Linked DNA regions of Mastigocladopsis repens PCC 10914. The protein of the gene in region 1 interacts with the protein of each later gene in a pairwise test. Links are inferred from orthologs where the notes say so. Each region holds a gene or a part of one and is shown in the gene's direction. Other genes may lie near its edges. The genes, in order: MAS10914_RS0127945 and ftsZ.

The links.
Region 2: the proteins of MAS10914_RS0127945 (region 1) and ftsZ interact in binary tests that used the Escherichia coli proteins (3 or more experiments, as listed by UniProt). The link is inferred for Mastigocladopsis repens PCC 10914 from one-to-one orthologs.

What each region holds. Positions count from the first base shown.
Region 1 is NZ_JH992901.1:5,830,256-5,845,244, reverse strand. Bases 4,381-7,321 are described here. They hold MAS10914_RS0127945 (rod shape-determining protein), read left to right. Parts: upstream 4,381-5,317; coding sequence 5,318-6,325; downstream 6,326-7,321. Other genes in these bases: mreD (rod shape-determining protein MreD), read left to right, coding at 7,219-7,321; mreC (rod shape-determining protein MreC), read left to right, coding at 6,406-7,215; MAS10914_RS0127950 (single-stranded DNA-binding protein), read right to left, coding at 4,574-4,936; MAS10914_RS0127955 (SIMPL domain-containing protein), read left to right, coding at 4,381-4,381. Also shown: MAS10914_RS0127970 (N-acetylmuramoyl-L-alanine amidase), read right to left, coding at 1-123; MAS10914_RS34750 (hypothetical protein), read left to right, coding at 195-416; MAS10914_RS0127965 (cation:proton antiporter), read right to left, coding at 1,377-2,804; MAS10914_RS0127960 (EVE domain-containing protein), read right to left, coding at 2,891-3,304; more of MAS10914_RS0127955, read left to right, coding at 3,629-4,380; more of mreD, read left to right, coding at 7,322-7,836; bifunctional diaminohydroxyphosphoribosylaminopyrimidine deaminase/5-amino-6-(5-phosphoribosylamino)uracil reductase RibD, read left to right, coding at 8,093-9,262; MAS10914_RS0127925 (hypothetical protein), read right to left, coding at 9,300-9,518; ATP-dependent DNA helicase RecG, read right to left, coding at 10,080-12,605; MAS10914_RS0127915 (hypothetical protein), read right to left, coding at 12,827-13,903; tsf (translation elongation factor Ts), read right to left, coding at 14,201-14,989. UniProt on the Escherichia coli protein: Forms membrane-associated dynamic filaments that are essential for cell shape determination. Acts by regulating cell wall synthesis and cell elongation, and thus cell shape.
Region 2 is NZ_JH992901.1:277,057-291,964, forward strand. Bases 8,915-11,774 are described here. They hold ftsZ (cell division protein FtsZ), read left to right. Parts: upstream 8,915-9,629; coding sequence 9,630-10,919; downstream 10,920-11,774. Other genes in these bases: MAS10914_RS0103375 (hypothetical protein), read right to left, coding at 11,157-11,372; gshB (glutathione synthase), read right to left, coding at 11,369-11,774. In the rest of the region: MAS10914_RS0103325 (hypothetical protein), read right to left, coding at 1-625; MAS10914_RS0103330 (hypothetical protein), read right to left, coding at 1,596-1,850; MAS10914_RS0103335 (hypothetical protein), read right to left, coding at 1,853-2,788; MAS10914_RS0103340 (RNA polymerase sigma factor SigF), read right to left, coding at 2,954-3,730; psbO (photosystem II manganese-stabilizing polypeptide), read right to left, coding at 4,523-5,356; MAS10914_RS0103350 (hypothetical protein), read left to right, coding at 6,183-6,533; MAS10914_RS33875 (hypothetical protein), read right to left, coding at 6,669-6,806; MAS10914_RS0103355 (cell division protein FtsQ/DivIB), read left to right, coding at 7,274-8,110; MAS10914_RS33880 (hypothetical protein), read right to left, coding at 8,330-8,608; more of gshB, read right to left, coding at 11,775-12,334; grxC (glutaredoxin 3), read right to left, coding at 12,470-12,742; MAS10914_RS31970 (cistern family PEP-CTERM protein), read right to left, coding at 13,307-14,236. UniProt on the Escherichia coli protein: Essential cell division protein that forms a contractile ring structure (Z ring) at the future cell division site. The regulation of the ring assembly controls the timing and the location of cell division.

The sequences.
Region 1 (14,989 bases):
TTCCAATCGGTTTTGCTTGGCATCAAAACGCCAAGATTGCAATTTCGCTGCTTGAGCTGGCGACGATAGCATCAACAGAGTAGTGGTTACAAAAGTACCAGGTAGTAACCAGTGGGTTTTCACAGTGTTTTCTCCTGTTCATAAGAGCCGTCAAGATTTGAGAAGAACACAGAATACAGAACGTAGAACTTAGAATGAACCCACGGTACATACTGGGGGATTTGAGTAACGATAGCGTGGCGTTAGCCATAGAACTTTTCTTTTCTCCAGGGTGTATACCGCACAGAAGTCCTGCAAGCGACCAGACCAGTGCTGTAAGCGCTAAGTCTACGGTGCTGCTAGGCGTACGCGCACACTTGGCGAACGGAAGGCTAGTTACTTCAACTCTCCAACCAGTCGCACAGAATTTAGAATGAATTCTGAGTTCTGAGTTCTGAGTTCTTTTTTGGTCAAAGTTTCGGTAAATCCTCACACTATCACCGCCTACATCTTGGCTTCGGTACCATCAGTATCGTTTTCTGCTCTAATAAAGACACAGTTATATCGGTTATCTTTTGGATACAATCCAATTCGGCTGATAGGACGTCTCATTTACCTAATACCTATTAAGGTTTTACCATTAGGAGTAGATGTTGTTCTGTATTAATCCTTATTAAGAACCTAAATGAAATAGTGGCGTCAAATTCTAGCACGCCCCTAATGATTTTCCATGCCGTTATGGCATTTTAGATATTGGATATAGATTTTTAGATTGTGGATGATTGTGTTGATTTGTTAGTTGCCAGATTTTTTGGATTTTCACCAATCTTCCTCAATCTAAAATCTAAAATTTCCAAGCATTAGTCAATTCCAGCCAGCGTCACTCGATTCGAAAAGGAATTTTTTGTATTATTTGATTTCTGGTAGTTAACGCACCAATAATGCACCAATTGATAACTTTGCTGCGACTGTTTACTGTTGTGGTATTGACTTATGGGTGCAACTGTTTAATTGCTAGAGAAATATCCAAGGTTGGATGGACGAGCGAGGAGGAAGATAAAACAAAAATAACATTCTCACTGTTGGTCGTGTTTACAGAAAACTCCTAAAATTTTTAATTTTACGAGACGAAGATTTGGAGATAAAAGTTTCCATCAGTAATATAGGACTCCTATTTGATTTTTGAACGACACGTAAGGTGGGCAGTGCGAACGCAAAACCCGGATGTAGTCAGCAAAATACGGTAAGCACTGCCCACCCTACAATACTTAAGATTTTTCATAAATCATTTAGGATTGCTATAGCAATGTTTCAAAGTATTCATAGTGGCAATGGCTGAAAACTCAGAACAGGTCTGGAGTACAGACGCTGTCAATAATGCGTCTGTACTTAGATTTTTATTTCGTTTCCTGAGAATTTGGTGATTCCATCACCAATGGTTTTCCTGGAGAATCATCTAAAATCAGTTCCTCTGTTGCTATATCTCCCGTTTTTGGTTCTGGAAAGACAAACCGCAAAAGGGGAGGCGCTAAAAATGTTGTCAGGATGACCATCATGATAATTGCTGCCTCCAAAGGTTTCGAGAGAATACCTATAGAGGAGCCGATACCAAGAAATACCAATCCGACCTCGCCCCTGGGAATCATTCCGACACCAATTGCCAAACGGTTGAGTTGAGGTTGACCAAACACACTAAAGCCAGTGACGACTTTACCAAGGATGGCGACGACAATCAGGAAAATTGCCATCGTTAGACCTTCCCGGTTGCTAGGAATGGCTGGGTTTAAAACTCCTAAATCAGTTTTTGCGCCAACAGTTACAAAAAAAATCGGCACCAGCATATCGGCAATTGGGATAACTTGCTTTTGCAGTTCTACACGCTCATCCGTTTCGTCTAAGACCAAACCAGCGGCAAAAGAACCTAAAATGGCTTCTAATTGGATGGCAGCAGCAAAGTATGCCATCACAAAAGCAAAGATGAATGCTGGTATCACTAATCCACCACGAGTTTTTAGCTGTTTAGCAATTGCGACAAAGGTCTTACTGAAAATACTTCCTAGCACAATTGCGCCCAACAGGAAACTACAGGCGCTAATAATCAAATAAATGACTTTGCTTACATCTACTGAGCCTTCTTTTGCAAGACTTGCTACCACCGCCAAAACGATAATTCCCAGTACATCGTCAATAACAGCAGCACCTAAAATAATTTGCCCTTCTTTTGAATTGAGTCGTCCCAGTTCCGACAACACCTTGGAAGTGATACCAATACTCGTAGCAGTCAGCGCTGCACCTGCAAAAATTGCTGGTACAGCTGGAATGCTAAACAAAGTCATCAACCCTACTGTACCAGCAGTAAAAGGTACCACCACCCCGACCACTGCGACCACAAGCGCTTGGACACCTACCGCCATCAAGTCTTTTATGTTTGATTCCAAACCAATTTCAAACAGCAGAATGATGACACCTAGTTCTGCTAATACGGAAACGACTTCAGACTGTGCTTTAAACACAGCATCAGCGGCGTCTGGAGTTAGACCAGCAGTGCTTTGCAGGAAGGTCATGACCAAAGAGCTAGAACTATCTGCCCCTCCTTCTGGAAACACCAACAGATGTAGGACAGAGATGCCTACCACTACACCACCTACCAGTTCTCCCAAAACTGGCGGTAAACCAAAACGGCTTAATAATTCCCCACCAATTTTGCTGGCGAGGTAAACGACTACTATGCTGAGCAGTACGGCTGCCAGTACTAGTGAACTATCTGCGGTTTCTGTTGCAGTTGCCAACAAAGGTAATGAGAAGGTTATGTGATCTAAGTGCATTGGTTATTTTGGAAAACCCTTCCCTTTAATTTACAAGTTTGTTGAAAGCAACTATCTATAGATGCGCTACAGAAAGCATTGATAAATTAATTCATGTCGCCTGTTAATTGGAGCAGGTGTTGCCAATGAGACTCTGATACTGGCACTACCGATAGTCTGGAAAGGCGCAGTAAGTCAAAACCTTCAAAATTTCCGTCCTGCTTAATTTGGGTCAGGGTGAGTGGCTGAGGGACTCTTCGTAAGGCTTGCACCTGGACAACGACTCGTTTGGCATCATCGAATTTTGGGTCAGGGTAAGGTTGACTAACTACTTTTGCTACACCTATCACTCGCCGTTCTTTGCCTGTGTGATAAATGAGCGCCAAGTCACCAATTTCCATCGTCCGCAGATGTTTGAGAGCCAACGCATTGCTAACTCCATTCCAAACTGTACTACCATCCCGTTCTAAATCGCAGTAGGAATACTCTTCTGGTTCTGTTTTCAGCAGCCAGTATGCCACAAATATTCTCCTCTAATTGTTTACAGTTAACAGTTGACTGTTGATAGTGAACAATGAATAGTCAACGGTGAACCAAAGGCTATTTTTTTAGTTTCTAAAAATGTAACTGCTCTGACTTTCGACTATAGTCGTGTCAAAGTAAAAACATATCTCCTGTATGGACGCACTGTTAGCTGCGTCTTCAGGAACGCCTAGGGATTGAGTGTTGTGTTGTGTGTTGTGTGTTGTTAGCAATGGGTGGTTAGTTGTTTACAGCTAACCACTCTTTACTTCCCACGACTTACTTCATCCCCAGACATTAATTTTTAGAGGAGTGAATGTGTAATGAATACAGATGCTATGTCTGGTTCTCAGTTAAATACTGGGAACTTTTGGAAAATTCTATTTTTAGCCTTGCTTGTGTATGTTAGTTTTACCGAACCAGTTTTGGCACAACAGAAACAGAGGATGTTGCGTACCCTGAGTGTCAGTGGTCGTGGAATGGAGACAATTCCTACAACTCTATCTCAAGTCAGTTTGGGGGTAGAGGTTCAGGGGAAAACAGCACAGGAGGTACAACAAGAAGCTGCTCGTAGATCCGAGGCTGTGGTAGCTTTACTCAAGAGCCGTAATGTGGAAAAGTTACAAACCACTGGCATTACTCTTAACCCAATTTATAGTTACACCAATAACGTGCAGCGTATCACAGGATATGCTGCTGCTAATATTGTGAGTTTTCGTATTTCCACTGAGCGCGCTGGTACTCTGTTAGATGAAGCCGTCAAAGCTGGTGCGACTCAAATCAGTGGCATTAGTTTTGTCGCTAGCGATGAAGCGATCGCACAAGGAAGACAACAAGCACTCAAAGAAGCCACCCAGGATGCTCAACAGCAAGCCCAAGCTGTTTTTAGTGCTTTGGGTTTCCAGCCTAAAGAAGTGGTTAGCATTGAAGTGAATGGTGCGAGTGCGCCTCCACCGCCACCACAACCCTTTTTGCGTGCTGAGAATGCCAAGCAAGCAACACAAGATGCTTCTACCCCCATTGTTGGTGGTGAGCAACAGGTGGAAGCTACAGTGACTTTGCAAATTAGTTATTAGTGAGTGGGTAGTGGTGAACCAGTACTGCGGGAGGGTAACCCTGCCGCAGGTAACTGGTGTGCCTCCTGCGGAGGAGCTTCCGCTAACGTCGCAGACGTGCCGCAGGCATACCCGTTCGCCGTATGGCGTGGCGTCAGCCATAGGGTTAGTGGTAAAGAATAACCAACAACGACCCACTATCCACTACCAAATTTAGAAATTATCAGGGTTCATATCTACGTCTGCATCTTCAGCTTCCCGTTTAGAACCCAATAATTGCAATTGATCGACTATGATGACAGGTGTGGAGCGATTTGCTCCTGTGGTGCGATCGCTCCAAGTGTCAAATTTTAAGGAACCTTTGACAGCAATTTGTTTACCTTTACGCACGTAATCACCCGCCACCTGTGCTGTTTTTCCCCACAATTCGAGATTGAACCAATCAGTATGGTCGCCGTCTCTTGTGCGCCGATTAACAGCTAGTGTCAATTTACACTTAACGCTACCAGACTCGAAATACTTCATATCCGGGTCAGTTCCTACACGACCGATGAGGGTGACAATATTTATGCTCATGTGCATTCCTTGTAGTACAAGTGTACTTATTGCTTGTGAATATACATAATAGCGAATTGATAGGTTATTAGCAGAGTGTTAAATAAAAAACAATTATAATTACTGAGACAAATGATAAAAATGACTCTGTAGAAACTCCAAAACCATACGGATACAGTTCCACAGCTGGAGAATATAAAACAGTAGAAGCTTGAGACTGGTTAAAGCTGGTTAAAGTTTATAAAAAAAATATATGAAAACATAATCTACTTTACTAGACTCAAGTCAAAAAACGTAATAGAATCCAGCACAATTCTAACTTACGGTAGTCGTCAAAAAGTATCGAATTAGGGGGCGTAGAGACGCGTGGGCCTTTTTAGTAAGTTTTCCTTATCGCGGGATATGGGTATCGACCTTGGTACCGCTAACACCCTCGTTTACGTATCAGGTAAAGGCATTGTTCTGCAAGAACCTTCAGTGGTAGCGATTGACCAAAACGAAAAGGTCGCGCTAGCCGTTGGAGAAGAGGCTAAAAAAATGCTCGGTCGGACACCTGGGAATGTGGTTGCGCTGCGCCCCTTGCGCGATGGTGTAATCGCTGACTTCGATACAGCCGAGCTTATGCTCAAAAGCTTTATCCAGAGAGTAAATGAGGGCAAATCACTCGTATTACCTAGAATTGTCATTGGTATTCCCAGTGGGGTAACAGGAGTAGAGAGAAGAGCTGTCATGGATGCGGCTTCTCAAGCTGGGGCAAGAGAAGTTTACTTAATTGATGAGCCTGTGGCAGCAGCAATTGGGGCAGGATTACCTGTAGCTGAACCAACGGGCAATATGATAATTGATATCGGTGGTGGCACAACAGAAGTTGCTGTACTGAGTCTCCAAGGGACAGTGCTTTCTGAATCAGTACGTATTGCAGGAGATGAACTGACTGAAGCGATCATGCAGTATATGAAAAAAGTTCATAACTTGGTAATAGGGGAACGTACTGCTGAGGATATCAAGATTCGTATTGGCTCGGCATATCCCACTCATGATGATGATGATGCAATGATGGAAGTCCGAGGCTTGCACCTGCTTTCTGGTTTACCACGAACTGTCACAATCAAAGGACCAGAAATTCGTGAAAGTATGTCGGAACCTTTGTTGGTGATTATCGAAGCGGTGAAGCGGACTTTGGAACGCATCCCTCCAGAGTTAGCAGCAGACATTATTGACCGAGGAATTATGCTAGCTGGTGGAGGTGCCCTGCTTAAAGGGTTGGATACACTGATTAGTCATGAAACGGGAATTGTGACACACGTTGCTGCTGACCCATTATGCTGTGTTGTACTGGGAACAGGTCGTGTTTTAGAAAATTTCAAACAGCTGGAAAGAGTTTTCAGCGGACGTTCTCGCAATATGTAGCAAACTCAGCAAGATTCAGATATTGGGTTCTGTATAGAATCCAATATCTTAAGTAATATTACGGCTAGAAAAGGTTTTTTATGTTTACGGCACGTCGCTGGTGGGAGCGTAGAGGATTACAAATAGGGTTGCTAGGCTTAGTCGTTGGGAGTGCCTGGGTACTTAGACAGACTCAAGGTGCTATTCTGCTTGAGATATACCAGGGTGTTACGCGTCCAATCCAGATGTTACAAACACCACCAGTTCAAGAAGAACGCCTTAGGGATGCCCGGTTTTTAGAACTGCAAACCCAGCTTGTAGAACTGGAAAGCCAAAATAAAAAGTTAAAAGAGTTATTGGGCTATGTGGAGAAAGAACCTCTCTCATCGCGCCCAATTCCAGCGCGAGTCATGGCACGGAGTGCTGACAACTGGTGGCAACAAGTGACTCTCAATCGTGGAAGCCTTGCAGGGATCCAGGAAGGTTATGTCGTTAAGGCTGATGGTGGATTAGTAGGTTTGGTGGAAAGTGTGACTCCTAATACCAGCCGCGTGCTATTAATTAGTGACCTTAAAAGTCAAGTGGGTGTAACAGTGAGTCGTACAGGGGCAAAGGGTGTTTTGCGGGGAGATTCCTCTGCTGAAGCAGTCCTGGAGTTTTATGAAAAAGTCCCAAATGTGAAACCAGGGGACTTTGTTGCTACATCTACCTACAGTCAGAAGTTTCCCTCAGGATTGGCTGTAGGACGGGTGAAGTCGCTGGATTTGAAGAAACTTCCAGCATCAGTAGCGAAAGTGGAACTTTTTCCGCCAATACGCTCTTTAGATTGGGTGACGGTCTATCCCAAGCCAGAAAACCCGCAGTCAGAAAATATCGGTTCTGCAAATCAACAGTTAGAAACATCTAATTAAACAATGAGGATTCCTGAATTACAGGGTAACAAGCAGAAAAAGCCAAAATCGCCAAGGAGAAGATCCAAAATTCAAATCAGCCCCCTTTCTCGTTGGCATCCACGCTTACGTCTACTGACGGATTGGGCGGTAACGGTTGGGTCAGTAATGCTATGCTTACTGATGCTGCTCATCCGCTTCCCCGGGATGGAATTATTGGGTATTGGACCGAACTGGCTGTTGATTTGGGTGGTTGCTTGGAGTGTCAAGCGTACAGCTTTTGAAGGCGCATTGGCAGGTGCTGTTTTGGGTCTCCTTCAAGATGCTATGACATCACCTGACCCTACTCATGCTTTAAGTTTGGGGGTGGTGGGGGGTCTGACTGGTATGATACAGAAGCAGCGTTTCATACAAGAAGACTTTATTTCTATTGCCTTAATTGTGTTTGCTATGGCAGTCTTGTCAGAGACTGTTTTTGCATCGCAATTGAGTTTAATGGGCGATCGCAATGTGGCAGATATTTGGGTATATTTCCAAAAGGTGGCTCTTGCCTCTGCTATTCTCACTAGCCTCTGGGCACCAGTGGTTTATTTTCCTCTAAATCGTTGGTGGCGGCGGCTAAAATTAGCGGAACAGTCATGAACAATTCAAAATACTCTAACCGAGTACCGAGTGCGGAGTGTGGATAAGCTGGGGCTTAAACCCCCACCAAAGGAGTGAGGAGTGAGGAGTCATATAGTTGACCCTCACTCCTAAATTTTTCTGGAATCTAGGCATCCTCTGGCAATATGGATTCAAGCTAGAGTTATGTGAAATCGCAATCATCACAGAGGCTGGTTTAATTTGAAACAGTCTTGTGCAGCTAGCGTACAAAATATTCACTCTGTGGCTAAGAATTATGGATAATTCGCCAGTGGTCGCTCAACCGGATGCTTCCGTCGTGGAGTCAGGATTTCAGGATGATTCAAACCCGAAGCAAACAGGAACCGAGTTTGATCGAGCTATGATGCAACGGTGTTTGGAACTCGCCCGCCGCGCCTTGGGATACACCTCCCCAAATCCGATGGTGGGGGCGGTGATTGTTAAAGATGGAGAGATTGTTGGGGAGGGGTTTCATCCGCGTGCAGGCGAGCCGCATGCAGAAGTTTTTGCCCTACAGGCAGCAGGTGAACGCGCTCGTGGAGCAAGCATTTATGTTAGCCTGGAACCTTGCAATCACTACGGACGCACTCCCCCTTGTTCAGAAGCGTTGATAGCCGCTGGGATCGCTAAGGTGGTGGTGGGGATGGTTGACCCCAATCCACTCGTAGCTGGTGGTGGTATCGCCCGTTTGCGAGGCGCAGGGATAGAAGTTGTGGTGGGTGTGGAAGAAGAAGCCTGCAAGAAGTTAAATGAAGGCTTTATCCATCGCATTCTCCATCATCGACCTCTTGGCATTTTGAAATATGCCATGACTTTAGATGGCAAAATTGCCACGACGACTGGTCATAGTACTTGGGTGACAAATCAAGATGCCCGTAGCGAAGTTCATCAACTACGAGCAGCTTGTGATGCGGTCATTGTTGGTGGAAATACAGTCAGACAAGATAATCCTTATTTAACGAGTCATCGCCAAGGAGCACATAATCCCCTACGGGTAGTGATGAGCCGCAGTCTCAACTTACCTCAAAAGGCTCACCTATGGCAAACCGCAGAGGCTCCCACTGTGGTTTTGACAGAAAAAGGAGCTAACACCGATTTCCAAGAACTGTTGCGGAAGCATTCTGTGGAAGTGGTGGAGTTAACACCACTCACACCAGATCAAGTGATGGGGTACTTATACGAGCAGGGTTTTTGCAGCGTATTGTGGGAGTGTGGTGGTCTTTTAGCTGCCAATGCGATCGCCCAAGGAGCGGTGCAAAAAGTTCTTGCCTTTATTGCTCCTAAAATCATTGGTGGTGTTCATGCTCCCACACCTGTGGGTGACTTAGGTTTTACCACCATGACTGAGGCTCTATCCTTGGAACGTGTGGAGATCCGCGTAGTTGGTTCTGACTGTTTGGTAGAGGGTTATTTGCCCAGTCGTTAGTCATTCGTCATTAGTTATTACTTTTGAGTTTTGACTTTCAGGAATACTGACGTTCTTGGGCAAGATCACGGATAAGTGTCAGCCGGGATTTTATGTAGTCACTGAGGAAATCAGTTTCATGGCAATCTAGCAAAGCTTGGTTTTTGATTTGTTTTACCAACCAATGTACCAAGCTAGCATCATCGAGCTGCAACAGCGTTTTAGCTTGTGTGGTTTCGACCACAGACCAAAGCTGACGCATAACCTTAGGAGTCATTAGACCTCCATTGAACATTAGCCTAGCTGTTTTCAGGATACACAATTCTGGTATGGCTTCCGGTCTGAATGTAGAGGCTGACACAAGTGTTATTGAGAGCTTAATATATCGAGTTATAACTTGATAAAGATTAAGAATCAGGAACTTAAAGCAATACATGAACGCAAACTCATCTTATTTTGCGCTTAATAGACTTGTCCGGAAAGCGGAAAGCAGTCTCTACAGGGATTTCCAGGAAACTTGCTCAGGGTGTCGTCTACGCAGTCATCATGTGTTGATGTTGATATCGTTACTAATAGTTTAAAACAGAAAAATACAAGACTAAGTATACAGGCGATCGCCTGCATTTATTAGCTGCATGGCAGCGGGAGAACTAAAGTACGAATTCGTAGCCGAACCAATCCGGAAATGGTCAGCATTGCGATAATGTCTCGTGACGACCTCCTCCTGCTGCGTTAATCCTAATTTTCTTTTTTTCCTCTGACTGCTTCAACTTTATATGACAACTAACAGCTAATTCCACCAGCACTTAAAATTGTTCGTATAATTCACCTAGACACATTATGTTAAAATCGCCCCACCCATTAACCGCTCATACCGATACTTCAACTCTTCTTTCATCAAATACCAACGCTCTAAAGTTGCGTCTATCTCTATCACTTTCTCAGCTGCTTGCCGTGCTAAAATCAACACTTCTTCATCATCTACTAAACTTGCCAAGGTAAAATCTGGCACACCAGATTGACGAGTCCCCAAGACTGCCCCAGGACCGCGAAAGCGCATATCCATTTCAGAGATGAAAAAGCCATCCTGAGACTGTTCCAAAACCCTTAGACGTTGCTGTGCATCTGGACTTCGAGAGCTGCTCATTAACAAACAGTAGGACTGAGCCGCACCACGACCAACACGCCCTCGAAGTTGGTGCAACTGAGATAAGCCAAAGCGCTCCGCATTTTCAATGAGCATAACTGTTGCATTTGGCACATCAACGCCGACTTCTACAACAGTGGTAGAAACCAAAATTTGAGTTGTGCGATCGCGGAATTTGCTAATCGCTTCCTCCTTCTCGGCTGAAGTCATGCGACCGTGAAGCAGTCCCACCTGAAACTCTGGAAAAATACTTTCCTGTAACTTTTTATGCTCTTCCACCGCTGAACGCAGATCCAATTTTTCTGATTCTTCCACCAACGGTAACACCACATAAACTTGTCGTCCTTGGACAATTTCCCGGCGGATGAGGTCGTAAGCATGGGTGCGTTGTTGCCCCGATAGCACGGTTGTTTGAATCTTTTGCCGTCCCGGTGGCAATTCATCTATTTGACTCACATCCAAATCCCCGTGTATTGTCAGTGCCAGCGTTCGGGGAATGGGAGTTGCAGTCATAGTTAATACATGAGGTTGCTCGCCTTTTTGCTGTAAACGCGCCCGCTGTTCCACCCCAAAGCGATGCTGTTCATCAATCACGACCAAACCCAATTGCTGAAAGTTTACGGGGTCTTGAATTAAAGCATGAGTCCCTACTAATAGCGGCAATTCACCCGTTTCTAACTGGGCGTGAATTTGTCGCCGTTTTGCCGTTTTGGTAGAACCCGTCAGTAATTCTACTGGTAAATGCAAAAGATTAAACCAGCTCACTAACTTGCGATAATGCTGTTCTGCCAATACTTCTGTGGGAGCCATCAGTGCTGCTTGATACCCAGATTGAATGGCAGCAAGGATAGCAATGACAGCGACAACGGTTTTACCAGAACCGACATCTCCTTGCACCAAACGGTTCATCGGTACAGGTTTTTGCAAGTCATTGAGAATGTCGTTGATGACTCGTTGCTGGGCATTAGTTAATTTAAACGGCAGTATCTCGTAGAATTTTTTGACTAGCTGACCTTTTGGGATAAGAATGGCACTGGTTTGATTTTGCCTCGCTTGATGCTGACGTTGCAGCAACCCAAGTTGCAGGTAGAAAAATTCATCGAAGACGAGGCGGCGACGGGCAACTTGAAGGGTAGCGCTGTCTGGAGGGAAGTGGATATTATTAATTGCATCCTTCAATTCCATCAAATTATACTTAGCCCGCAAACCACTGGGCAGTGAGTCTTTCAGATGGACAGTAGAAGGCAAAGCAGCTATAACAGCTTGTCGTACCAAGTCAGCCCCCACTCCCTCTGTCAGAGCATAAATAGGAACAACTCTACCGATAGCCAGGGACTCAATGGTATCTCCTGGATGTCCCAAAATTTCCAGTTCTGGGTCTTCCAGCGTCAATCCGTATTTACTTTCTTTCACCAACCCACACGCTGCCACAATACTACCTTCTGGGTAGCGACGTTTTAAACTTTCCTGCCAAGCGCGACTGCTAAAGCGCGTACCAGCGAAAAAACGGTTGATTTTGATGTGACCTGTCTTATCGCGTATCAGCAGTTCTAGAATGGTTAATTTTTTGTTTCGTGGACTTGTAAAGCAGTTGCAACGTTTCACTGTTGCTACTATCGTCACCGTCTCACCCGCCACCAACTCCTGGATATTCACTTGACGCGCATAGTCAATATGGTCACGGGGATAGTAGAAAAGCAAGTCACGCACGGTTAATAAACCAAGACGTGCCAAATTTCCAGCTTTTCTCACGCCTATTTCTGGTAAATCACTCAGCTTTTGGTCTAGGTTAGGGGCAAGTCTGCGACTTAACTCCGCAACAATTTGAGATTTTGGATTTTGGATTTTGGAGTAGGAAGATGAGGAAGACAAGGGAGTGTATTTTTCTCCCCCGACTTCCCGGACTCCCCCGACTTCCCCGACTTCCCCCACTCCTCCTTCAGTCGCTTGCTGTAGTTGATACAGATACCTACGAGTCTCTGCGACTAAGTGTTGTCTGTCTTCCAGTACCAGATTTGGATAATTAGCAAATTCAGCCGCTAGTTCTTGCCAGCGACGACGTTCGGCGCTGGGTAAGCCTGTGGGGAATTTACCAAAAGTCAGCGTCAGAAACTCACTGAAACGGTATTGTTTACCCATCAAGTCAGTAAAGCCCTGTTCTGCTTCTATTGCCAAGGCTTTGTGCAATCGTATCCAATCTGGTTTGTCATTAGTCATTAGTGATGAATCATTAATCATGAGTCATTAGTCATTTGACTTAGGACAAAGAACCCTTCAGGTATCTCCTTTGGAGACGCACTCGCGTTCGGCGAACACGAGTGCGTGCGCTTTGCGCTTACGCCAGTTGCCGTGACAGTTGGAAACCAACTTGGCTGCGAGTCTGTTCGCCTAGCGTCTGGAACCTTGAGAAAGAAACTGCGGTGCTGGCTCACAAATGACTAATCATCAGACCAAATAGCACGCCATGCTGCTTCAGCTTCGGCAACTGAACGTTCCCGCTGTTTTTTTTGATACTCCTGTCCTATTCTACTGAGTTGAACTAAGAGACCGCGAATCTGCTTGCGATAAGACGAGAGTGTCGGGTCAGCAAATTCAATTTCCCCAAGCCGCAGATTGATAGCCATGATTTGTGTCAGGCTAGAGTCTTCTGACTGCTGCTCATTTTCAATTTCAACAACTAAGTTTAGTAAGTTGGGAGGTCCCGGCATCACTTCGGCAGATGCTTCTGAGGCTGCAGCTGCAGCTGCTTCTAAAATTGGTTCTGGTAATTTTTTGGGTAATATCCCTGCTTTCTGTAATAAAAGATTAGCTTCACGAGAAACCAATTTCAGCTTCTGTTGTGTTGCTCTCTCTATATTCTGTTGCCACTTTGCCAAATCCACAGGGTTAGAGGTGTTTGGGGAAGAGGACACGGGGTAAAAGGAGGATAAGGAGAAGAGATTGGGGGGAGTTGGTGAAGTGGGGGGCTTTGGGGTTCCCAGCGAGTGGGGTTGGGGGGAAGTGGGCGAAGTTGGGGGAATGAGGGGAGGCAGCGCTGCGGGAGGGTTTCCCGACCCAGGCGACTGCGGTGAAGTTAGGGAAGTGGGGGGAGTTAGGGAAGTTAGAGGAGTTAGGGAAGTGGGGGAAGTTGGGAGAGTGACCGGAGTGGGGGAAGAGAGTTCATCTGTTTCCTCATCTTCATTCATTTCCTCCTGTTCTCCCTCCTCTTCGCTTGCTTCCTCCTGCTGCTCCTGCTCATTCTTTATCAGAGTCGGCAACTCTTCAGCCGTCTGTTGACCTAACTCGCGGATGGTTTGTTGCAATTGTTGCCGCTGATGTAATGATAAACTCAAAAAGCTTTCAGGATACCCTTGGGTACACAGGTGATATGTCGCCAAAATCAACTGCTTGCGGACAGTTTGTCCCAAACTGGTTAGATAATTGGTATAGGCACTTTGAAGTTCTTTTGCGATCGCCCGTATCGCTTCTTCTAGTGCTAATATATCCTGCTCAATTCGCTCAATTGCTTTCGCCATATCTTCTTCCTATTGCCCATCTGAACCTTTTTGTAGTACAAATGTACGCATTTTTGGAAAATAATCATCTAAAGGATTTGAGATTTTGGATGTTGAATTTTGAATTTAAACAGATAGGGACTCTAGTCTAGAGTAACGTTAGGCAAATAATAGTAAATTTTATTACCAAGTCCTATCTAAAATCTGAAATTCAGCTGAGCGTGAATGAAAAACAGGTCAGCCTAGCTTGCTTGACCTGTCTTGGAAATAGTCCTTTGTCCGTTGTCTTTTGCCCAAAACTAATGACAAATGACTAAGTTACTTGCTGCCTACTTGTGCAGCCACTTCTTCAGCAAAGTTGCTTTCTTGCTTCTCAATACCCTCGCCCAGGATATAGCGAACGAAGCGACGAACTTGGATGCTTCCGCCCAGTTGTGATCCGCTCTGCTTAATCAATTCTTCCAGCGTGATACTCTGATCGCGAATATAAGGTTGATCCAGCAAAGTCATTTCTTTGAGGCGTTTTTCAATCCGTCCCTGCACAATCTTTTCTTTAATGTTCTGTGGCTTGTTTGCCAAGTCATCCCGCCCCATTTCAATATCCTTTTCTTTTTGGGCAACTTCAGCGGGAATTTCGTCTACGTTCACATACTCAACATTTGGGCAAGCCGCAACTTGCATCGCTACGTTCCGTGCCAGAGTTTGAAACTCTTCACGACCAGATCCTAAATCATTTTGGTTGTTTAGTTCAACTAACACACCAACTCGACCGCCAGTATGAATGTAACTGTCTACTACCCCTTGTGTGTCTTGGGAAAGTGCAAATTTGGCGAAGCGACGCACTTGAATGTTTTCACCCAATTGGGCAATCGTTTGCTTAATAAAAGCTTCGACCGTTAAACTTTCATCTTCAATGTAGGGTTGAGCCATCAAAGACTCAAGACTCTCAACGGTCGTTGCTTGCTTCGCCAGGTTCTGAACTACAGCTTTGAAAGCCTCGTTACGGGCAACAAAATCAGTTTGGCAGTTGACTTCTATTAGTACACCCACCCGACCTCCGGGTTGAATGTATGCGTCCACTAGACCCTCTGCCGCAATACGTCCTGC
Region 2 (14,908 bases), 5.6 Mb from region 1 along the record:
CTTTAAGTTTCAGCACAAGCAGTGGCTCTGGAAAATCTGCCGCAGCATCCTCAAGAGTTTTGTCATCTTCCACCGGCAATTCACAAGGAGGTAAAGCAACCTCTATTAAGTTATGTAAAATTTGTTCTACTGTCTCACCTTTTAACCAGACTGGGCTAATCGGCTGCTCAATAATAGCTGCTTGTTTAGGTAATTCATCGGTAAAGACAGGTAATTCCTCTTGGTTCTCCTGTCCCCATCTGCCCGTATCCCCTCGTCCCACCTGCTCCGTAGTGACCTTAGGTAGGACTTGCAACTGGACACTATGTTGCCAAGGTTTACCGAGAAAGTCCGACATTAAGTCGCCGGAACAACGTAACTCCCAAACTCCTGGCTTGAGGTAGGTAAAGGGAATGACTGCTATTAAGCCTTCAGAGTTTGTGCGACGCGATCGCTTTTGAATTCGCCGCTTCGGTGGAAGCTCCAAGGTTGAACTGTGAGTGACCCGCACTTCCACATCTATGTTAGTAAGTTTAGAGCGAGCTACAACTCTATACCGACCTTCTATAATTTCCACATTTGGCGATTCCAAGGGACGCCAAGAGCGCTCGCCCTGTTTCTGTATCAGAAATTGCCAGTGTTCCATTGTGAGTGATGCAAGAGACCGTAGCGCGGATCTCGTTGTATTTGAATTATCTTGCTTGCCAGTTTAACTCAACACACTACCCAAAGTGTTGTTTCGGATTTAACATTAGGCAAGATTAAGATTCGGTTTTAGTTGACTTCTGTCACTTCCCCCAAGAGCGTGAAGCGAAGTTTAATGCGTCGCCATGTGTTGAGGGAAAAGTTATTTGACCATAGCGGCAAATTATTTGTCACTCGTCACTCAACCCTCGTAGGCTTGGCTTCAAGCAGTTGTTATATTTACTCACAGCACTTTTTTCTATCTTGGATGTCGCAATTCATCTCACCGTTACAGGCTTCGCCTTAAGGGTGAGATGAATTGCGACCAATAAAAAACATGGCTTCGCAATACCTTGGTGTAGTAGAATATACTTGCCACCAAAAAAGTTAGGGTTAGGCAAGATTGGTGTTTCTCCACCAGACAACTCGCATCACCAAAAAGAAATACCTGATGAACAGGGGGGTCGAATGTTGTGAATCAGACAAACGATACATCAGAATAAGTATTTTGTGACTGCGGTCGGGCAGCCCGTGGTAGTAAAACAGATGCTTGTGGAGGGGAATCTGTCGGGGTCAGTGCCTGTGGGAGAGCTTTTAACTCGTTATACCACAGTGGGCTAGAAAAACCTGTTGAAGCAAGAATCTCCCTTCACAGGCGAAGCCTTGAAGGTGAGAGTGTCAATAACCAACGTTTGTAATATTTCTGGCTAAAAGGTTGCTAGAACCGTAACCAAGACGCGTAAAACTAGCCCCAGTAAATCTACACTCAGATGATGTGCCAGTTTAGGTGCGGAATGTAGGTTGAATCCATTTCCACTAAGTTGAGCTAAACGCCAAGCTTGTGTTTAGTAGGGCTTTTTACAAGATTTCAGTAAAGTTACTTCAATCCAACAAATCTCCAGTAAGGGTCTTATTCAGGAACTTGATATTAACTAAAGTCGTCCAGTAATGTAGCGATTGCGATAGTAAGTCAAAATTTGCTGCACCCGTTGCCGACTTTGGGCGCCAAAGTTTGGAGTGTACTCAATCCACAAACCGCTAATTTGGCTCTGGTTGTAATCAAACTGTTCGGAGGTCTGGGGAATTAAGGTCACTTCCACCCCTTCTACTTGAAGCAAATGAGCTGCTATCTCCCGATAAGCAGCTAAAGGTAAACCAGCAAATTCAATTTTTTCTTTTGTCTCCATCTTTAACTAGCTCCGCCTGGAATAGGATTTTGGGGTGGTACTGTCAAAGAAACAGAATTTCCCCCAGAAGCTGCGGTTGATGGCGTTTGGGTAGCAGATCCTTCCCCTACCATTCTGGCAACTTCCATACCATATTGTTCCAGAATCACGACAGGTTCGGAGCCTTCATTCATCTCAATCCGTTTAATTAGCACTCCATTTGCCAGTCGTTGTCCTGCCTGTACATACCGACTGGTTGGCTCATTTGGTACTTTGATAATTGCTTGGGGTTCTTTGTTAAGGAGAACAACACCAGACACAAAAACTGTTCTGGCTAACTCTGGTTGCGGTGGTGGTGGTAATACAGATGCTAAAGCAGGGCTGGCGATAACTTGGGGTAAGACTTTAGGCAGTACAGGATTAAAGCGACGGTTGGCATTACCTTTAACAGATGCGATTGCCTTGGGCACTGTACTCCGCGCAATCCTTGTTTTGTTGACTCTGGGCTTTTGTTGATTTAAAGAGTTTCTCCTTGTAGCAGATATTGCTGTGGTCTGTGTCCTCTGAGGGACTGATAGAGGAGGCAACTTAGGAACGGGTCTTGCTACCACATTCGGATTCGTTACTCCAATGGAATATGGTCTCACAATTTCTGCAAACGGGTCATTCCGACCTTTTGACACGATACCTACTCGTTCTGTAGCATTCGTTGGTTGAATCAAGTTAGCAGTTGTCATAGAAGCAACTGGTGAAGTCTGTTTGGCAGACACCACAGGGTTATTAAAGGGTTGATTTGTGACTTTTTTATTAGCAGACACCACAGGGTTATTAAAGGGCTGAGTCGCTGCAGGCGTGTTGGTAGACGTAAGATTACTAGATTGTTGATCACCTTCTGAGGAACAGGAGGCGATCGCCAAAGCCAAAATGGCTGCTATTGCAATATTTGAATTTCTGCCCATGAGCTGTTCTCAAAAGCTATGTAAAATTTGCTTGTCGAAGTCAATATGCTTGAAATGTACATCCTATGAGAAGTCTCATACTTTTATAACCTAACTTTCCGCATTGCCAAGATTTTTTAAACACTGTAGCTTTGAGTCAGATTCCGAGTTGACTAAGTTTTACCGTTAATCTTCTGCCATACACATTAAGTCTTTGAGCGAGTCTAGCCCTTTCTTGACCCTACGGGAAACCGTAACTACACTTATACCAAGGAGTTCTGCCACTTGTTTTTGCGTTAAATCATGTAAAAACACAAATTCCAAGACTTCGCGGGTGCGTTGTTCTAACTGCACCAGTGCTTGTTGCAGGCGAATTTGGTCTTCTTGCGCCAGTTGAAAGCTGCGATAGTGATTATCCGGAACGAGTTCTCCTAATAAAGTTGAACCTTCTTCGCCATCCTGGACTGGTACATCAAGGCTTAAGGGAGCGCGGTTAGACCATGCTAATTTAATTTCCTGCCATTCTTCTAGGGAAATTGCCAATGCTGCTGCTAACTCAGAGTCAGTAGGTTGGCGATTGTATTTTTCCCGCAAAGAACGCGAAACCCCGATTGCTTGCTGTTGCAGCGCTAACCAACGTCGGGGAATTCGCACGGTGACACCTTTATCTCGAAGATAGTGTTGAATTTCACCGCGAATATAAGGAATGGCAAAGGAACTGAAGGCATGCCCCTTGGAAATTTCAAATCTTTCTATCGCTCGAATTAAACCCAAACAACCTACTTGGAGTAAGTCCTCGTAGCTTTCATGGCATTGATTAAGCCAGTAGTGAGCTTCTTTTCTCACAAGTCCAAAATTAAGTTTCACCAGTTGATTGCGAACATCAGCACAGGGAGATTGCTGATATTCTCGCAACAACTGCCAAATCTCATGCTTCAGTTCATTGATGACTGTGGTAGGCATAGCACCGGGTTTCTTGGTCAAATAAACAGCACAATACTCACTTTTAAACCAAGCTGCGTTGCACTTATAAGTCAGCTTGTTGCAGCGTAACCGTTAGATGGTGAACGCAGCAATTTTACGGGTAACAGACACGTCAAGACCCTCTGGGGAGCTTTCCGCAAGGTAGCGGACTTGCACCAGATACAGTGTTAACGAACGTCACTCATCGCCCTATATAACTGAGAAGTTCCTGTGGCAGAGCAAAAATTTTGTGCTGGAAATAATTACCACAAGTGATTGACAATGCAGCTTAATTTAAATTGGAGGGAGGTCTTTTGTTTTTTAGTTAAGTTTTCGGTATGTCCTGTAGTTTCTTTCAAACTACATAGAAATAAAATAAAAAATTTATGCCTGAATGATAAACCGCAATTGTACTGAATTAGAGTAGTTAATACAGCAGTGAACTCAGTAGAGATTAACGTAAAATACAAACTATCTTGCTGAATGACAAACAGGTAATCTTAGGGAAAACACTTAATATTAAAGATGTGACCTATACCGCTTTATAATTAAAAATCTAAATTTAAGAGAGTAAAAATATTCACATGAGCCGATAAAAAGGGAGAGACGCCTTTTGTGGTAATTCAGTAGATGGTCAGCAGTTCTACCAGTAAACCACATACGGACAGAGGTAACTCCAAAACCTCCTTTCAGACACTAGCCTGTCAGAGGGCGAGGAGTTACCTCTTAGAATTAACTTAATAAACGCGATAGCAGATCTGAGTACCACTCAGTTGCAGTCAAAAGAAGAATCTAGACACGATCCGGTTCTACACGAGCGTAGAACAGACCGCGAACCTTGACTTCCTCCGGCTCTTTAGCACCTAAGTCGGTATCTGAGGGCTGTTCGCTCTCGAAAGTCCCTGCAATTTCACCAGTAGAGTTATCTATTTTCGCTACTTGCAGAGAGATTTTGCCTTGGAGAACTTCAGCCCGCTTAACGTTGGCGTTCTTCAGTTCCTCATCATCAGATTGGGCAGGGAGAGCCACAGCGTTATCATATCCACTGGTAACACCGCGACCTTTGGGGTCGAGGAAGGCAGCACCACGATAGGAGGGGACTCTGTAGGAACCTTCAAAGTCAGTTGAGGTGTTAATGCTGGTCAAGCCAGGTTGTGTTTGAGCCACCAAGCCTTTAACGGTAAACAGGAAAGGTATGCTTTCCCCACCAGGCAGTTTGACTGTAATGGCTTGGAAGTCAAAGCCATCTCGTTCCACAAAAGTGAGACTACTATCTGGATTGACTTTTAAATCGCCGCTGATTTGATCCAAGGAGTAGGTGCGGCGAGTCAACAATTTGCCGGCAACATATTCTGCTTCTTGCCGTTTATTAATGGGTTCTTCTTTCACAAAGAATTGGGTGGGTTCTAAGCACAGTTCTTTTATGGTGTAGGACTGGCTAGCATCGATGGGGATCGAACCACGACTTGTTTCTGCCAGTACGGGACATTTGACAGCCAAGCCAGTACCTCTAATCTGCTCGTAAGTCAGGAACTCTGTACTCGTCGATGATGGACCTTCACTACAAGCAGTAAGTAACCCCAGGCATAAAGTCAAGAGTGCAACAATTAAAGCGCGAAACCTCATGGTTAACCTCAATGTCAAAAATTAGTATTTAACTTGAAAAACTGCACTGAAGCTTTGATAAGCGGAAGCCCCTGCTCAAACTTCTTGTTGCTAAACGTTTTTAAACGTGTCGCTTCTTTTAGCCTGAAGCTTTAAACCCCAAGCTCCCCTGCCTGCGGCATCAGTTGGGATGCATGGTTAAAGGGTGGTAAAAGAACCAGCAGTTTTACATACAGCCCATCATTTTATGGGGAAATCAAGCAGAGCATCAGCCAGATCATACGATTTTTTTTAACTCAAAATCAAAGCGTTCTGTTGTTGACCCACGAAACCGGGATCGCATCTAGCTAAACCGGAGGCTTTTCTATCGGTCACAGCTTTTTGATATCAGTTGTAAGAAGTGGAACTGTAGCCCTACAGGTAGTTATGCAGGAATTTAGACTACTCAGGTTTAGTATTTTACAAGCTTCTGCCTTTTAAAGATGGATGCGCTCAACACTAGAGTCACTACCCTGCTGTTAACTAGTTATTCACATTTGCTGGTAACATAGATGTTTAAAATGTATCAAGTTTTGCTATGGATACAGAGACTAAAATCATGACTCTACCTTCAATAGGCTAATCAATAGCGGGAGGCTAGGAGGGTAGTGAGTCTTTGTATCCCCAACCTACTCGCCAAAATCAGACACTCGCAAAAATCTATTTTCTGTTGAGATATGCAAAGAAATTTGTCACAGCAACGCCTCATAAATCAATTAAACTTTTCAACGTAAGGTTGACTGGTAATTAGTGAAAGCAAAAAACTCCGGTAAATTTGATTAGACCTGATTGGCAGGGACAGGAGGGTATGAGCAACGACAAAAAACTAGAGTCAGCGAAATTGTCTAGTACACTGCAAGCAATCGCATCTGCGGTATATGATGCAGCCCAAGATTGTCAAGAGGATGCTAAAGCTCTTTTAGCCTTACTGCGACAGTTGGAGCAGTTACACCGACAGATCCGAGATGGGGCTTTTCAAAAAAGTTTGCCCGACAACCGTCAAGCCCTCTACTCACTGCTTCGCGATATTGAGGCTGAGGGAGGCTGGCCTTATATTGAGCGTATGAGACTGCAAGCCTTTTTAACAAAATTGGAGCAAGAGGCGGCTAGTGAAAACAGCAGTGAGGTTTTGGAAAACGATAGTTCGTTGAGTTGCTAATACTAAATTTTGGATTTTAGATTTGGAATGAGGAATTGTTAGTTGTTTTTTATTGGTTGTTCTTGACCACGAACTACTAATATTACCAATCCCCATGACCAGCCCTAAAGATTCTGGTTCCCTTGATGCGATTGCTCAAAGTGCAGTGCCTCGCCTTCTATGTCCTATCCCTTCAGGACGCTGCGCGTTAGCGTAGCGTCTTTGCTCTTGAGAAGGCAATCGCTTAGATGCTAAGGGACGCACATCGACTAGATCCAAGTTATCGATAATCACTATTAGTCCTGGTTATTTAGTTATAAAAGTTACCAGCAACCACAAAAACTGGTACATTTTTTTGTTGATTTGCTGAAGGGCGCAAAATATCGATTGGTAAAATCGGCTAGTATAACAATTTCTACCTTGACAGCTTCCTGATACACTCTGTGTTCAACAATTGAATAAGTAGTATGCAGATATCAAATAATTTGTCAATACTAGGGTTGTAGCTTTTTAAAGTGAGAAAAGGTTGCCATAACAAAGTCAAAAGGCTACATTCAATATGCGAAACTTCGATACAAACTCTAATAGTTAAGAATCATGTCCCTACAATTCTGATGGGCTTTATATAGCTGCTGTAAAGTTTTACTAAAAGTGAAAAAATTCTTTTAGAGAGCAGGTCTACCTAGCTGACAGCGTTTACTAAAATTACATAATGGTACGAGCACAACAAAGACTTGGACTGAAAATGTAGAAGGGTTTGAATGGCTGGCATTGTATCGATTTCCCGTGCAGATATAGAAGGGCGCCGTAAGAAATTACGTCAAAGGCGACAGATAAAAATTATCCAAGGGATTTGGCAAACCATTGCTGTGAGTTCGTTGGCTGGAGGTTTGTTGTGGATGGCAACCCAACCGATTTGGGTCTTAAAAACTCCCAAAGATCTTGCGATTTCAGGCAATCACTTACTTTCTGACGAAGCGATTCAGTCACTGCTCGTGCTCTCCTATCCCCAGTCTTTATGGCGGATAGAACCTCATAGGCTTGCCGAATCTCTAGAACAGCAATCGACTATTGCACAAGCAACTGTCAGTCGTCGCCTCTTTCCACCTGGGTTAATAGTCCAGATTAACGAACGAGTACCTGTAGCGATGACCCAAAATTACCGGGAGCAACAAAATACTGACACTGGTAACAATAAAGCCTCTGTGGGGTTACTAGATGCAACTGGTGTTTGGATACCTCTGGAAAAATATACATCACTCAATCCCAGCTTAAGATTACCCAGTCTCAAGGTTGTTGGCTCGCCAGAGCAGTACCGCCCCTATTGGACTCAACTTTATCAAGCTCTTAGCCAGAGTTCTGTTAACGTCATGGAAATTGATTTTCATGATCCAACAAATTTAATTTTGAAAACAGAACTGGGAAACATACATCTTGGGGCACCAAGTTCCCTATTGCTAGAAAAAATTAAGGTAATGGCACAAATGCGCCATTTACCAGCAAAACTCAATCCTAATCAAATAGAGTACATTGATCTGAAAAATCCAGACCTTCCATTAGTACAAATGAACCAAAAAAATAACAACTTAACTCCCTAACTCCCTAAAAAGATTTGGTGTATTTGATGTATAAAACACACTTAATTAATAAAGAAGTTTTATGCTAATAAATATACAATTTTTTTGTATTTTAGTAACCCAAGTAAAAATCGGCCTTAACTTCTAATTAAAATGGGAGGAATAATCATAAAAACTTCTATTTGGGAGTAGAAGCAAAGCTTATTGTTACCCTAACATCTAATGATGGGGTGCAAGATGTTAGACAATTTGATGATGGCGTCTGGGTTGGAAAACGCTTGTTGCCTGCTTAGCATTCGACTGAAGGCACACCCGATAGCCGTAAGGCGTGGCGTCAGCCATAGGGGTTTTCCTCCGCTGGTGACTGCTGAAAAGCTCTCCCGGCATAAAGCAAGTGGCGTCAGGTAACTGGCGTTGGCGCAACCTCTGGGGAGGAGATACCCGTAAGCGCAGAGCGCACACTAGGTGTTGGCGCAGCCTGTCCTCCGGACTTACGCCGTAAGGCGTGGCGTCAGCCATAGGGGTTAGCCCGACCTAGCCAACTACGTTCACCATATCTCCTGCGGAGACGCTACGCGAACGCAAAGCGTGTCCTTGGAACATAGGTGTGCCCAAGGTATACCCAAAGAGCTTGCCATAGGTAAAATCCTGCTGCAACGAGCGTGGAGGATAGTGCAACCCAAAGGCAGAGGCGGCTTCCAGTCGATTCCTCTAGACGCCCATAAATAATTGTAGTAGCGCAGAGTAAAACTCTTCTTGAGGCAAAGGTAGACTTTTTCGGTTGTAAAGTGTCCCTTCTATAGAGGCGAACCTAACAACAACCCAACTAGGGTGTACCATTACTTAACCAACAATTTCTTAATTATCTGCAGTTTAGAGATAGGTAAGTAGAAGATCAATTTTGTCTCTTAAATGGTAAATACTATTGCCCAAATCTTTGTAACAGACGAGACGCACCACGATGCGTCTTTACAAGTTATGCAATTATTTCAGGATCTTGTGTACAGAATTTCTTGTTTTCAGCACTTGTGTATACGTAATCACTTAAAATTACTCCGAGGGAGCGATTTTGAAGGAGGAAAGAATTGGTTTTACCAGTGGTTGGGATATTTATATCATTTAAATTTATACCATAAATCTATGTGTGGGGCGGATAGCGAAAAAAAACCAGTGGCCCCAGTTGTAAAATGAATATCCCATGTCAGTCACTAGCCCAAACACGGAGATATTATTGGGGATACCAACGGTGTACTGAGCCAAATCAGCAAAATAGCAGTGAAGATATTAATGTCTGGTGGAAGTTATACAGGTCGATTTTAGGTGAATATAGGTATACTTCACTAGAATTAGCTGTATGACTGGGTGCCTGAATGGTTTACCCAATAGCAAACTTTCGCACCTCCAATCCTCTTTGGGCTGGAAGTAGAAAGAACAATAAACAAAAATGCCATAGATTATGGCAGCGTCAGCGTCAAACTATAGTTGACTCCTAGGTGAATAACACCTTAAAAAGTCGTTTATCTACATGCTCGCAACTCCGATGACACTTGATAATAACCAAGGGCTTACCTATAAAAACTCCCAATCTCCCGGACAACAGGGGGTTTCGCTGGCAATCAACTCCACTAATCCCTTTAATAATGCTGGGATAAACTACGGACAAAATCACGATAGTAAGAAGATTCCCGGCGAAGAAACTCGAATGGGTGACATTGTTCCAGGTCGGGTCGCCAATATCAAAGTGATTGGCGTGGGTGGTGGCGGTAGCAATGCTGTTAACCGCATGATTGCTTCTGATGTGACAGGAGTGGAATTTTGGTCAATCAATACTGATGCCCAAGCGCTCACCTTGGCATCTGCTCCCTGTCGCTTGCAAATTGGACAGAAGCTAACACGGGGTTTAGGAGCTGGTGGCAATCCTGCTATTGGTCAAAAAGCAGCTGAGGAATCACGAGACGAGATTGCCAAAGCTTTAGAGGGTGCCGACTTAGTGTTTATCACCGCTGGTATGGGAGGGGGTACTGGTACTGGTGCAGCCCCTGTTGTTGCCGAAGTCGCAAAAGAAATGGGTGCTCTAACTGTGGGCGTGGTCACACGTCCATTTATCTTTGAGGGGCGTCGCCGCATCAGCCAAGCAGAGCAAGGCATTGAAGGTCTAAAAAGTAGGGTGGATACGCTCATCATCATCCCCAACAACAAACTGTTGGAAGTGATCCCAGAGCAGACGCCGATGCAAGAAGCTTTTCGTTATGCAGATGATGTGCTGCGCCAAGGGGTACAAGGTATTTCAGATATCATCACGATCCCTGGTTTGATCAACGTTGACTTTGCCGATGTGCGAGCTGTTATGGCGGATGCTGGCTCGGCGTTGATGGGGATCGGCATTGGTTCAGGAAAATCAAGAGCCAGAGAAGCGGCGATCGCTGCCATTTCTTCACCGTTATTAGAATGTTCCATTGAAGGCGCAAGAGGTGTTGTCTTTAACATTACTGGTGGCAGCGACCTCACTCTACATGAAGTGAATGCCGCTGCGGAAACAATTTATGAAGTCGTTGATCCCAACGCCAATATTATTTTTGGAGCGGTGATTGATGACAGGCTCCAAGGTGAGGTAAGACTTACCGTAATTGCCACGGGATTTACAGGTGAAGCACAAGCCGCACCAACCCAAAACGCTAACCAACCACGGGTTGTCTCCCCACAACAAACAAGACGACCAATGCCACAGCCACCAGCGGCTCATCCTCCAACGCCTGTTGCGGAACCTAAAGAAAAACCAGGATTGGATATACCGGATTTTCTACGCAACCGACGTACACCTCGTAATTAAGAAATGATGAATTATGAATACAATCAGGCTGAAAAATTTTATACGACTCATCATCCACAACTTATAATTGGAGGGTTTTGCCATCTACTGGGGTGAGCAGTATTGTTATCCCTGATGATTCCAACACGTAACTAAACTCGTTTAGGTCACTGACAGACTAAATTAATTTGGGCTAGAGTTCGCTTCTTTGGATATCCGCCACTGCATTTGGTACAAAAAAGCGGGGGCGGAAAGTTTTCACGGTTCTACCTGACCAGGGTGAATGTCGATTCCTGGTACTTCTGTAATTTCCAACTTGTTTGCAACCATATAGGTTTGCCAGGGTGCTTGGGAAATTACACGGGTATAAGCCAAACTTCTAACTACTGGTGTTGCTACTGGTGAATCCATTCTCAGGATACTAGGGTCTAACTGTGCCAGTTTGGGTTTATGGCAATGGTTGTGATTGATCATTTTTTTGCTTGCTCGATCCATTGAATGACCTGATGACCAAGGCGAGTGCCGTCTAGTCGGTCTATCTCGCGCACTCCGGTGGGACTGGTGACGTTAACTTCGGTAAGATAACCACCTATTACATCGATACCGACAAAAATTAAGCCATCTTTACGTAGATCTGCGGCTATTTGAGCGCAAATTTCATGTTCTCTTGGAGTGATTTCGGTTTGGGCAACTGTACCACCAGCAGCCATGTTATTGCGAAATTCACCATGGGCAGAAAGGCGGTTGACGGCGCCAATGGGTTCACTGTTGAGTAAAATAATCCGCTTGTCTCCCTCCTTCGCTTCTGGTAAATAGGTTTGTACCATAACTGGCATTCGACCTTGGAGGGTACTGAGTTCAACTATAGAGTTGAAGTTGCGATCGCCCGGTTCTAAAATTAAAATCCCTTCTCCTGCTTTGTTACCCAGTGGTTTGAGTACCGCTCTTTCCTTGGCTTCTACAAATTGCCGGATCAATTGCTTATCAGCGGTGACGAGGGTTTCTGGAATGACTTTGGTAAATTGGAGGGCATACATTTTTTCGTTTGCCGCTCGGATACCTGAAGGACTGTTAATGACCAAGGTTTTGTTTTGGTCAATGTAGTCCAGAATGTAGGTGGAGTAGAGATAAGGGACTGTGACTGGTGGATCTGTCCGCATGAAGACGGCATCCATTGTTTCCAGGCAAAGGGCGGTGCGATTGCTCAACTTGTACCAAGTATTCACCGCCAGGTAACGTCCTTCCACCAACTGCACTGGTACAAGTTCCACTCTTTCTAGGACTGCCCAAGCTTTCCCCTCTACGACACTAAGTAGATTGGCTTGAGTTACCCAAATTTCATGTCCTAAAATTTGCGCTGCTTCCATGAGAGCAACGCTGGTATCGTGACACGGGTCAAGCTGATGGATGGGATCAATAATAAAAGCCAGTTTCACGCTTTCTGCCTCAATTGCCAGGAAATTCCAAGGTTGTTCAATTTTGATTATCCCTTTAAGAGTTATGAGTTACTATTCCTAACTCCTCACTCTTAACTTTTTTCCTTGCTTTTCAGTCTTGACTTTTGCGTAAACCTAAACATTGTTGGTAGATGCTAGTAGCTCATCCAGCTTGCCTTGAGCTTCTAGAGCATAAATATCGTCACAACCACCAATGTGATGGTTGTTAATGAAAATTTGCGGCACAGAACGCCTGCCATTTGCTCTTCGAGCCATTTGACTGCGTGCAGCCTCATCTCCATCAATGCTGTATTCGCTGAAATTCACTCCCTTTCTCGTCAGCAAATTTTTGGCACGGATACAAAACGGGCAAGTTCTCCACGTGTAAATTTCTACTTTTGGAGCCATAACATCCTCAACTTTCATTAATGTTTCTTAATTTTAAGATAATGTTGTTGTTGGCTGTCGGTGCTTGTCCCGTCTTTGCTCATCCTTAATTAGGTGCTAACTGAATTGATACAAAAAGATAAAAAAGGTTCTGGCAGGGCTAACAAACAGCACCTTTATTTTCCTTTTTTTTGTATTTTATAACACTTATTCAAATCCGTATTTATAAAGTATCCACTCGTCCGCCTGCTATTCAAAGACAAGGTAATTCAAGGGAATACTTTACCTGTCATTATTATATGTCCTTATGGAATGAACTGATAATATTGCAGTAACAAAACCTATAACTTCAGGGATTCTACTGAGAATTTTTAAAGATTAGAAGTTATTACCAGCATCTACGGAGAATAATTGTGTAAATTTTTTAGCTCAGGCTAACCATGAGGGAGCCAAGCTTGTTGCTTAGATATTACTTGCGGAAATCAACACCCTCATTTGATTTAGTTTCACAAATGCCTACTGCTTGAAAAAACAGACCAGAAGTGCATAAGCACTTCTGGTTCCAAATTTCAGCCTAATAAATACTTAGCAGTGTTGTTTAGCTCTGGGGGAAATGCTTTTTGTTTTTTTCATGACTACCAACGCACCCACAGCAAATAAACCGAGGGCAGCACTTGTACCAGGCTCAGGCACCTGTTGAGTCTGATTATATGTTCCTCGACCTGTGCCACTGTCACCGTTGAAGCCGTTACCGTCAATACTTTGATAGCGTACGCCGAAGTTACCTAAAGCAAATGAGTTAACAGCATTCTCAAAAGCAAGGGTGAAGGAAAAGTTACCAATACCATCATTGGTACTAATACCTCCATTGCTTCCTCCCTGACAGGTATTGCCGTTGGTGAAGCATACATCAATATCACCAAATTGATTGGGGAATGAGCCGCTGCGATCATTGCTAAAAAGCCCAGATACCCTTGTGTTTCCGGAACCACTTGGATCTCCGATGCCTACTAAAGAAAGTTGATTAGTAGAATTCAAGTCAGAGTAAACGTTAAAACCCAAGGCAGAAGTTCTAGATGTAATGCCATCACTAGATGTGTTATCTAGAGCGACATCAAAAGTTGCCTCATTACCAGCGAAATTTTTCAACGTAAAGAGTGCTGTAGACGAGAGTCCAGAAACATTTTGCTCGTTCACATTCCCGTCAAAGTTAAACTGGAAAGTCTTACCAATATCGCTGGATGTGAACTCTAGAAGTGGTAAGGGTCTGGTTGAAGTTTTCGAACTGCCACCAGGACTGTTGCTTGTTGTGGTATCGCTACCGGAACTAGCACTATTTGAATTGCCGCCTTCATTATTGTTGCTACTGGAATTGTTGGTTGTTGTGGTACCGCTAGTATCAACTGTTTTGCCACTAGATTTAGCTGAAGCTGAGGGAGCAAAAGTTAGACAATAAAGTCCGACTAGAGATGCTGTAGATATTCCAAAAACTAATTTTGACAAACGCATAGACATCTTATTTTTTTCCTTTTATTTAGTAACCAAACATTCAAGAATCTTCTATATATATTCTGTTTGGCTGTTTCTCCAATTATCTTGCCTAGCCTTGGAAATCGCCTTATTTATGGGCACATTTTAGTCATATCTTTATTTATTTTGCTGTTGTATAATATCTTTATATTTCAGCTTTTTTATAGATAAAAAATATAAAAATAATAAGTAAAAAACAGATAAAGTACTGAGAAAATACTGATACTTAAAGATTTCTTTTGAAGAACGTTTCCCAAAAAGGTCATTATTATTGGAAATGTATATCTCTTCCTTGGTAGGTTTCAAGAAGAAGCATTTAGTCCAATACTGTTCAGTTAAGGATTATTTGTGGAGATTTCATACGTGTAGAGACGTTGCAGTGCAACGTCTCTTGCATTGGTTATCGTTGAACAAATTTTCTGATCTGAAGCGTATCCGTATTTAGTCGGTTTCATTCAATAAAGTTGACCAGACGCGAAATTTCGCGTCTGGTCACAAACTAACAACTTATTCACTTGCAGATAATACAGCAGAATTCAGAACTCAGAACTCAGAACTCAGAAGTAAAAAGGGCTTTCTGTCTGGCTTTTAGACGACAGCGTTGTACTTCATTTACTTGCAAGGTGCTGTAATTGTGCAAGTTTATGTTTATTTAGT